Linked DNA regions of Rhizobium rhizoryzae. The protein of the gene in region 2 interacts with the protein of the main gene of each other region in a pairwise test. Links are inferred from orthologs where the notes say so. Each region holds a gene or a part of one and is shown on either strand. Other genes may lie near its edges.

Region 1 (3,343 bases), 1.7 Mb from region 2 along the record:
TGTGTCATGAAAGTGGAGTCAATGAGTCGTCTATAAGATTCGAAAAATTCCTGTCGCGTTTTCAGAGACTTTGCCAATTTGCCGCACTCTCTTGTTTCCCAACGCAACAGGCGCATCTCGGGAGGCTGTGGTCTTTATCAAACGAAAAAGCCGCACCGATGAGATCGATGCGGCTTCTTTTTGTTTTATGGTGTCGGCTCTTACTCGGTAGTTGAACCTTCGCCTGAACTGTCTGACGGTGCGGCGCCAAGGTCACCGGTTTCAGCAGCGATTTCCTCAGGCAAATTGCCCGCCTCGTCGCCTTCCGGTTCGCTGATACGCTCGACCGACACCACCTTCTCGTCCTTCGCCGTCGAGAAGATTGTCACGCCCTTGGTAGCGCGGCTGGCAATGCGGATGCCATCGACCGGAACGCGGATGAGCTGGCCACCGTTCGACACGAGCATCAGCTGATCCTTGTCCTCGACCGGGAAGGCCGCAACGAGTTCGCCAATTTCGTTCGTCTTCGAGGTATCCGTTGCGCGGATCCCCTTGCCGCCACGACCGGATGTCCGGAAATCGTAGGACGACGAACGCTTGCCGAAACCACGCTCCGAGATCGTCAGAACGAACTGTTCATGCGCTTTCAGATATTCGTAACGCTCATCCGAAAGCTGCCCTTCCTCGGTCACTTCCTCGCCGACGAGCGCGATATCATCTTCGTCGACACCTGCGGCACGACGTTCCGCAGCCGAACGCTTGAGATATGCCGCACGCTCCCATGGTTCTGCCGCGACGTGCCCGACGATCGTCATCGAAATCAGACGGTCGCCTTCTGCCAGCGTAATGCCACGGACACCGATGGAATTGCGTCCGGCAAAGACACGCACGTCTTCCACAGGGAAACGGATGCACTGGCCAAGGGCCGTCGTCAGCAGGACGTCATCGCCCGGCAGACCGAGGTCCGCATTCGGCGGAGAGCAGGTCTCGACGGAGAGGATTTCATCGCCCTCTTCCTCGAGCTTCATCGCGATCTTCCCGTTGCGATTGACCTGGATGAAATCGGACAGCTTGTTTCGACGCACGGTCCCGCGCGTTGTCGAGAACATGACGTCGAGGTTTGCCCAGCTGTCCTCGTCCTCCGGCAATGGCATGATGGTCGTGATGCGTTCGCCTGGCTCCAGCGGCAGCATATTGATGAGCGCCTTGCCACGGGACTGCGGCGTGCCAATGGGGAGCCGCCAGACCTTTTCCTTGTAGACGATACCGCGGGACGAGAAGAAGAGTACCGGCGTGTGCGTATTGGCAACGAACAGGCGCGTGACGAAATCCTCATCGCGAGTCGCCATGCCCGAACGGCCTTTGCCACCGCGACGCTGGGCGCGGTAGGTCGTCAGCGGCACGCGCTTGATATAGCCGAGATGCGAAACGGTGACGACCATGTCTTCCCGGGCGATGAGATCTTCATCGTCCATGTCCGGGCCGCCTTCCATGATCTCCGTTCGGCGCGGGGTGCCGAACTCGTCACGGACTGCGGTCAGTTCATCCTTGACGATCTGCTGGATGCGCAGACGCGAGGAGAGAATATCGAGATAATCACTGATCTCGGCACCAATCTTGTTCAATTCGTCCGCGATTTCATCGCGTCCGAGTGCCGTCAGGCGGGCAAGGCGCAGTTCAAGAATCGCGCGGGCCTGCTCTTCCGACAGATTGTAGGTACCGTCTTCGTTGATGCGATGGCGCGGATCGTCGATCAGGCGGATCAACGCATCCACATCCTTGGCGGGCCAGCGGCGCTCCATCAATTGCTCGCGCGCGGTCTGCGGATCGGGAGCACGACGGATGAGATTGATGATCTCATCAATGTTGGCAACGGAAATGGCAAGGCCAACCAACACATGGGCACGATCGCGCGCCTTGCGAAGCAGATACTTGGTGCGGCGGCTGACGACTTCCTCGCGGAAGCTGACGAATGCCCGCAGCATGTCGAGCAAAGTCAACTGCTCCGGCTTGCCGCCATTCAACGCAACCATGTTGCAGCCGAACGATGTCTGAAGCGGCGTGTAGCGATACAGCTGGTTCAGAATGACTTCGGCATTCGCATCACGCTTCAGCTCGACGACGACACGGTAGCCCTGACGGTCCGACTCATCACGAAGGTCCGAGATGCCCTCAATGCGCTTTTCGCGCACGAGTTCGGCCATCTTTTCGATCATTGCCGACTTGTTCACCTGATAGGGAACTTCGGTAATGATGATCTGCTCGCGATCGCCGCGCATCGGCTCAATCGTTGCCCGGCCGCGCATGATGACCGAACCACGACCCGTCTCATAGGCCGAACGGATACCGGACCGGCCAAGGATCAACGCACCGGTCGGAAAGTCCGGACCCGGAATGATCTGCATCAGATCAAGGAGTTCGATCGCCGGATTATCGATCAGCGCAATACAGCCATCAATGACTTCGCTCAGATTATGCGGCGGAATGTTGGTCGCCATACCGACCGCGATACCACCTGCACCGTTGACGAGCAGGTTCGGAAACTTCGCAGGAACGACGACAGGTTCCGACAGCGTACCGTCATAGTTATCGCGGAAATCGACAGTTTCCTTGTCGAGATCGTCCAACAGCGAATGGGCGGCCTTCTGAAGACGGCATTCCGTGTAGCGTTCGGCCGCCGGTGGATCGCCATCGATGGAGCCGAAATTCCCCTGGCCATCAATCAGTGGCAGCCGCAACGACCAGTCCTGCGCCATGCGCGCCAATGCGTCATAGATCGCGGCATTGCCGTGCGGATGGTATTTACCCATCACGTCCCCGGTCACGCGGGCGCATTTGACGTATTTCTTGTTCCAGTCGATGCCGAGTTCGGACATGCCGTAAAGAATGCGACGATGAACAGGCTTCAAGCCATCACGCACATCGGGCAGCGCCCGGCTCACGATTACGCTCATCGCGTAGTCGAGATAGGAACGCTGCATCTCTTCCATGATGGAAATGGGTTCGATGCCTGGAGGCAGCTTTCCGCCGCCGGGTGTGCTCTGGTCAGTCAAATCGGGTACGATCTCTGTTCGGAATCAGTCTTGTGTGTATAGACCATGCACAGTTCAAACGCCAATTTTGCGGCAGGTTTTGAACAGGCTTTTGGCCTATCTGGCAAGCTGACCATAGTGTTTGCCCTCATGGATGCGCAAGCCAAACATGAAATGCACAAGATGAACGCGTTAATCGGTGAGCATGCGCCAATTATCTGCTGGTAGACCGCTTCCGCGACGCGTACATTTCGCCTAAACGGGGCGTAGAGCATAAAGAGTAGCGGACGGGGGAACCATGGCATCTGCCGATAATATCATGAGTGCCTTCA
Region 2 (5,069 bases):
ACGATCGAGGTTCATCGACATGAAGCCGGACAGTTGTAGAAATCCTGGATACACAGGTCGCATGAAACCGGCGAGCGGCCATGGTACCGTCATGATGACGTTATCCTTGAACCACTTGAGCGGGCGATCCTGTGCCAACTGGTTCACGGCCGTGGGGTTAATGCGCGTGTCGATTGGACCGCCCATCAACGTCATGGAGGATGGTACAAAGGGATCGTTGGCCGCATCCATGACTGCAACAGCAGCAAGAACCGGAACGGATGGCTGGCAAACCGCAACCACATGCGTATCCGGACCCAGATGATGAAGCATTTCGATGACGTAATCGATGTAATCATCGAGATCGAACGTCCCTTCCGTGATCGGAACGTTGCGGGCGTCCTGCCAGTCTGTGATGTAGACATCCGCGCCTTGCATCAGGGCTTCGACAGTGCCGCGCAGCAGCGTCGCATAATGGCCGGACATCGGCGCAACAATCAGAATTCTGGGGTCGGGCACACGGGATGCTGGGAGAGCGCGCTCGAAATGGAGAAGGTTGCAGAATGGCTTTGACCAGACCACCTTCTCTGTAACCTTGACGGTGTGCCCATCGACTGTGGTGGTCGGCAAACCGAATTCTGGCTTTCCATAGCGACGTGTGGCGCGCTCGAACACTTCAAGCGATGCCGAGACACTTCTGCCAAGGGGAGTTTGCGACAGTGGATTAAGAGGATTGCTGTAGAAGAAGCGCATCGCTTCTGTCGAGGCGCGCAGCGGCGCCATCGCGGCGTGGTTCAACTCATAAAGCTGGTAGAACATGCGAACGCCACCTTTCTTCTTTTCCTTCGTCTGAAGGAGAAAATTCCGTCAGACATGAGTAGCACGTGAAAAGTAAACTAACAGGAAGTGAGTGCAGCGCAACATAGTGACAAGGTACTCCTTGGCAAGGCGCTGATTTTTACCTGCTGCAATGCATCAAGTCGGCAGAAGAGCGTTTGTTCCCTGCAGAAAAAATGCAACGTTTTCCGTGAGAAAAGTGTGACCTTTTGGGATTAGGCGAGTGTGTTTCACGTGAATCAATCCACAGAAAAGATTCACGTGAAACAAAAATTGATCAGATGTCGAGGTTCGCGACGTTCAACGCGTTGTCCTGGATGAATTCTCGCCGAGGCTCTACCTCATCCCCCATCAGGCGCGCGAAGAGGCCATCCGCATCGGTTGCGTCATTCACCTTGACTTGCAGAAGGGAGCGCACATTAGGATCCAGCGTCGTTTCCCAGAGCTGCTCGGCGTTCATTTCGCCAAGGCCCTTATATCGCTGCATGGAAAGACCTTTGCGACCGGCGGCGAAGATGCTGTCCAGAAGGGCGCGAGGGCCGGAAATTTCCGACGTCTTGTCTTTCAATGTCAGGATCGGCGGGGTCGCATAGATTTCTTTCAGTCGAGCGGTCATCTGATCGATATGGCGAGCATCCGCCGACCCGATAAGCGCGACATCAATGACAGCGACTTCCTTGACGCCGCGAACCATGCGTTCGAAACGAAGTCCGCCCTCGCCCGTGACATGGCCGGACCAGCCCCGTTCGGTTTCTTCTGCAATGACATCGAGACGGCGCGCAACTTCATCGGCTGTTTCCTGAGCCTTGGCAGGATTATCGGTGAGTTCCGGATTCAAAGCGCCAGCAATAGCTGCCTGTTCGACGATGGACCGGCTGTAGCGAGAATGGAGACCATCCAGGAGAGAGCGCAGACGAAGCGCGTCCTGAATCAGGTCTCGCAGATCAGCGCCAGCACGGACCTCCCCCGAGCCCAGTGTGAGGGTCGTATCCTCAAGACCTTGCCCGATCAGATACTCTTCAAGGGCCTTTTCATCCTTCAGGTATTGAACGGATTTCCCACGTGTCACTTTATAAAGTGGTGGCTGGGCAATGTAGAGATGACCGCGCTCGATCAGTTCCGGCATCTGGCGGAAGAAGAAGGTCAAAAGCAGCGTGCGAATATGCGCGCCATCAACGTCAGCATCCGTCATGATAATGATTTTGTGATAACGCAGCTTGTCGGCATTGAATTCATCCTTGCCGATGGATGTCCCAAGTGCCGTGATCAGCGTGCCAATTTCCTGGCTCGACAGCATTTTATCAAAACGCGCGCGCTCAACATTCAGGATCTTCCCGCGCAAAGGAAGGATAGCCTGGTTTTCACGTGAACGTCCCTGTTTGGCGGATCCGCCAGCCGAGTCACCCTCGACAAGAAAGAGTTCCGATTTGGCCGGGTCACGTTCGGAGCAGTCTGCCAGCTTGCCAGGCAGCGATGCGATGTCGAGCGCGCCCTTACGACGTGTCAGTTCGCGCGCCTTGCGGGCAGCTTCGCGGGCAACTGCTGCCTCGACAACCTTCCCGACCAGAATTTTCGCTTCAGACGGATGCTCTTCAAACCAGATACTCAGAGCCTCGTTCACAAGATTTTCGACAACCGGGCGGACCTCGGACGACACAAGCTTGTCCTTGGTCTGGGACGAGAACTTTGGATCAGGCACCTTCACGGACAGAACGGCCGTCAATCCCTCGCGGCAGTCCTCACCCTGGAGTGAGACTTTTTCCTTTTTCAGAATGCCAGAAGAATCCGCGTAAGACGTGACTTGACGCGTCAGGGCGCCGCGGAACCCTGCCATATGCGTTCCGCCATCGCGCTGCGGAATGTTGTTGGTGAAGCACAGCACGTTTTCATGATAGCTGTCGTTCCACCACAGCGCGACCTCAACGGTGATGCCGTCCTTTTCTCCACGAATTGCAACCGGCTTGTCGACCAGAGGCTTCTTCGCCCGATCCAGATAACGAACGAAAGCTTCCAGACCACCGTCGTAAAGCATTTCTTCCTGGCGGATATCGGACTTGCGCTTGTCCGTCAGAAGGATGCGGACACCCGAATTCAGGAATGCCAATTCCCGCAGGCGGTGCTCCAGCGTTCCATAATCGAACTCGGTCTTGGTGAAGGTTTCTCCACTTGGCAGGAACGTGACCTCCGTGCCAGAACGGCCTTCGTAGTTGCCTGTGATGACCAGGGGGGAATCCGCCACCCCATGCGTAAAGCTCATCTCATGGATTTTGCCGCTACGACGGATCTTCAGGCTGAGCTTTACAGACAGCGCGTTAACGACAGATACGCCGACGCCATGCAGGCCACCGGAGACCTTGTAGGAATTCTGGTCGAATTTACCGCCCGCATGAAGCTGCGTCATGATGACTTCGGCCGCAGACACGCCCTCCCCGGTGTGGATATCCGTCGGAATGCCGCGACCATTGTCCGTGACGGTGACTGACCCATCGGCGTTCAATGTCACTGTCACCAGATCAGCGTGTCCTGCAAGCGCCTCATCAATCGCATTATCCACGACTTCGTAGACCATGTGATGCAGACCGGAGCCATCGTCCGTATCGCCGATGTACATGCCCGGACGTTTCCGAACAGCATCAAGCCCCTTGAGGACCTTGATGGAATCGGCTCCGTATTCTGCACTCGCGCTGACGGGTGTATCGCTCATCAATCAACTTTCTTGTTCTTTGGCTGTGCACGGTGGGCGGCGAATCACCGTTGTCCTGACGCGGACTATAGAAATTTCCTGCCTGTTTTCCAAAGCGCCAAGCGTTGAAAACCGGGGAGAACCAGCCCGAATTAGCCCTTATTTGCGGCATTTTCCAGCAGCATCGTCATTTCTTGTATCACGCTTGGTTCCAGAGAGCCAATCCGTCTCGCAAGAAGGTTTGCAAAGGCTGTGTAAGCAGGCGGAAGGCCACCTGTATCTATTACGACCCGAGGGTCTGATTGCTCTGCGAGCCGAAAAAGAGCTTCAGCCTCATCCCAGATTATATGAAAATACCCGGCAACTCTCTGGAGAAAATCAAAGCTGGGACGTCCTCGCCTCCCGTGCTCCAAGGCAGACAGATAGGCAGAGGAAACACCGAGCGCCGCCGCCATCTGCTGCTGGGTTACCCCTTTGTGCTTGCGGAGTTCGCGAAGTGCTTCACCGAACGGGGTCACGTCTGCCCTCTCCGGCTGAGGCGGACATACAGGGCACCTTCACCACCATGCTGGCGTGCTGCCGTTTCATAAGACGAAATAAGAAAGCGAAACTCGGTCTTGGAGAACCACAGCGGCACGGCCCGCTTCAGCGCACCTTCGCTGCCAAGCGAACTGCCTTTGCCGGTAATGACAAGCACATGGCGCAGCCCCCGTTCATGGGCTCGTAGCAGGAAATCCAGAAGGATGCCGTGCGCCTCACTCTGGATCATGCCATGGAGGTCGATGCGCGCTTCAAGTGCCAGTCGACCTCTGGCGATCTTGCGCTTGACGGGGCGCTCCAGTGGATGATGCTGGCCTTTCGGCTTCTGAATACCATCCTGACTTTCATGAGATTCTGACTGTTTTTTAGCCGGATTCAAAGCGAAGGTCTGTTTAGGCTCTCGCACCTCTGCATCGAGAGCGTCTTCGAATTCAAGCAGTTGTTCCAGGCGCCCGGGCATAGGACGCGTGGTGCGCGCCACCTTGCCCCACAGAATTCGCTCATCGCCATCCAGCTTGCGACCGCTCATGGCATGAACCTGATTGCAGCCTGCTTCGGCACAAAGATAAAGAACAGTGCGTTGTTGCGCACTGTTCCCGCTTTCTCTCCTGCTTCGAAACCGGAGCCTGTGAAGATGTCACCGCGGGTTGGACCAACAATCGCTGATCCCGTATCGAGGGCCAGCATGAGGCGCGCGAAGGGTAGCCCATCATCAAGATGAGTGAGGCTTTCCGAGCGAATGAAAAATGGAAAACCAAATGTATGGATCAGCCTGTCAACAGCCAGCGAACGCCCTGCGATCAAGGGAACTTTTGCAGCCGCAATCGGGCCGAGATCCTGCTCACTGACCTCTGCTTCCCGAAAGAAGATATAAGACCTGTTGTGCCAGAGAACCTCGTCTCGCTTAGTCGGATTTTCGTTCAGCCATGAGCGGATCGTCTGCATGGAGACTGTTGTAGCGTCAATCTCACCGCGATCGATCAGAAGCCGTCCGATGGGTGAAAATGGATGTCCTGCCTTTGCCGCATAG

The links. The genes of interacting proteins can lie anywhere in the genome.
Region 1: the proteins of gyrB (region 2) and gyrA interact in binary tests that used the Escherichia coli proteins (3 or more experiments, as listed by UniProt). The link is inferred for Rhizobium rhizoryzae from one-to-one orthologs.

What each region holds. Positions count from the first base shown.
Region 1 is NZ_CP049250.1:2,700,426-2,703,768, forward strand. It holds gyrA (DNA gyrase subunit A), read right to left. Parts: upstream 3,033-3,343; coding sequence 201-3,032; downstream 1-200. Other genes in the region: G6N80_RS18870 (MarC family protein), read left to right, coding at 3,310-3,343. UniProt on the Escherichia coli protein: A type II topoisomerase that negatively supercoils closed circular double-stranded (ds) DNA in an ATP-dependent manner to maintain chromosomes in an underwound state.
Region 2 is NZ_CP049250.1:984,713-989,781, forward strand. What follows is about bases 808-3,913. They hold gyrB (DNA topoisomerase (ATP-hydrolyzing) subunit B), read right to left. Parts: upstream 3,521-3,913; coding sequence 1,094-3,520; downstream 808-1,093. Other genes in these bases: G6N80_RS10935 (helix-turn-helix domain-containing protein), read right to left, coding at 3,652-3,913. Also shown: G6N80_RS10925 (polyhydroxyalkanoate depolymerase), read right to left, coding at 1-798; more of G6N80_RS10935, read right to left, coding at 3,914-4,017; G6N80_RS10940 (Smr/MutS family protein), read right to left, coding at 4,014-4,568; mltA (murein transglycosylase A), read right to left, coding at 4,565-5,069. UniProt on the Escherichia coli protein: DNA gyrase negatively supercoils closed circular double-stranded DNA in an ATP-dependent manner to maintain chromosomes in an underwound state.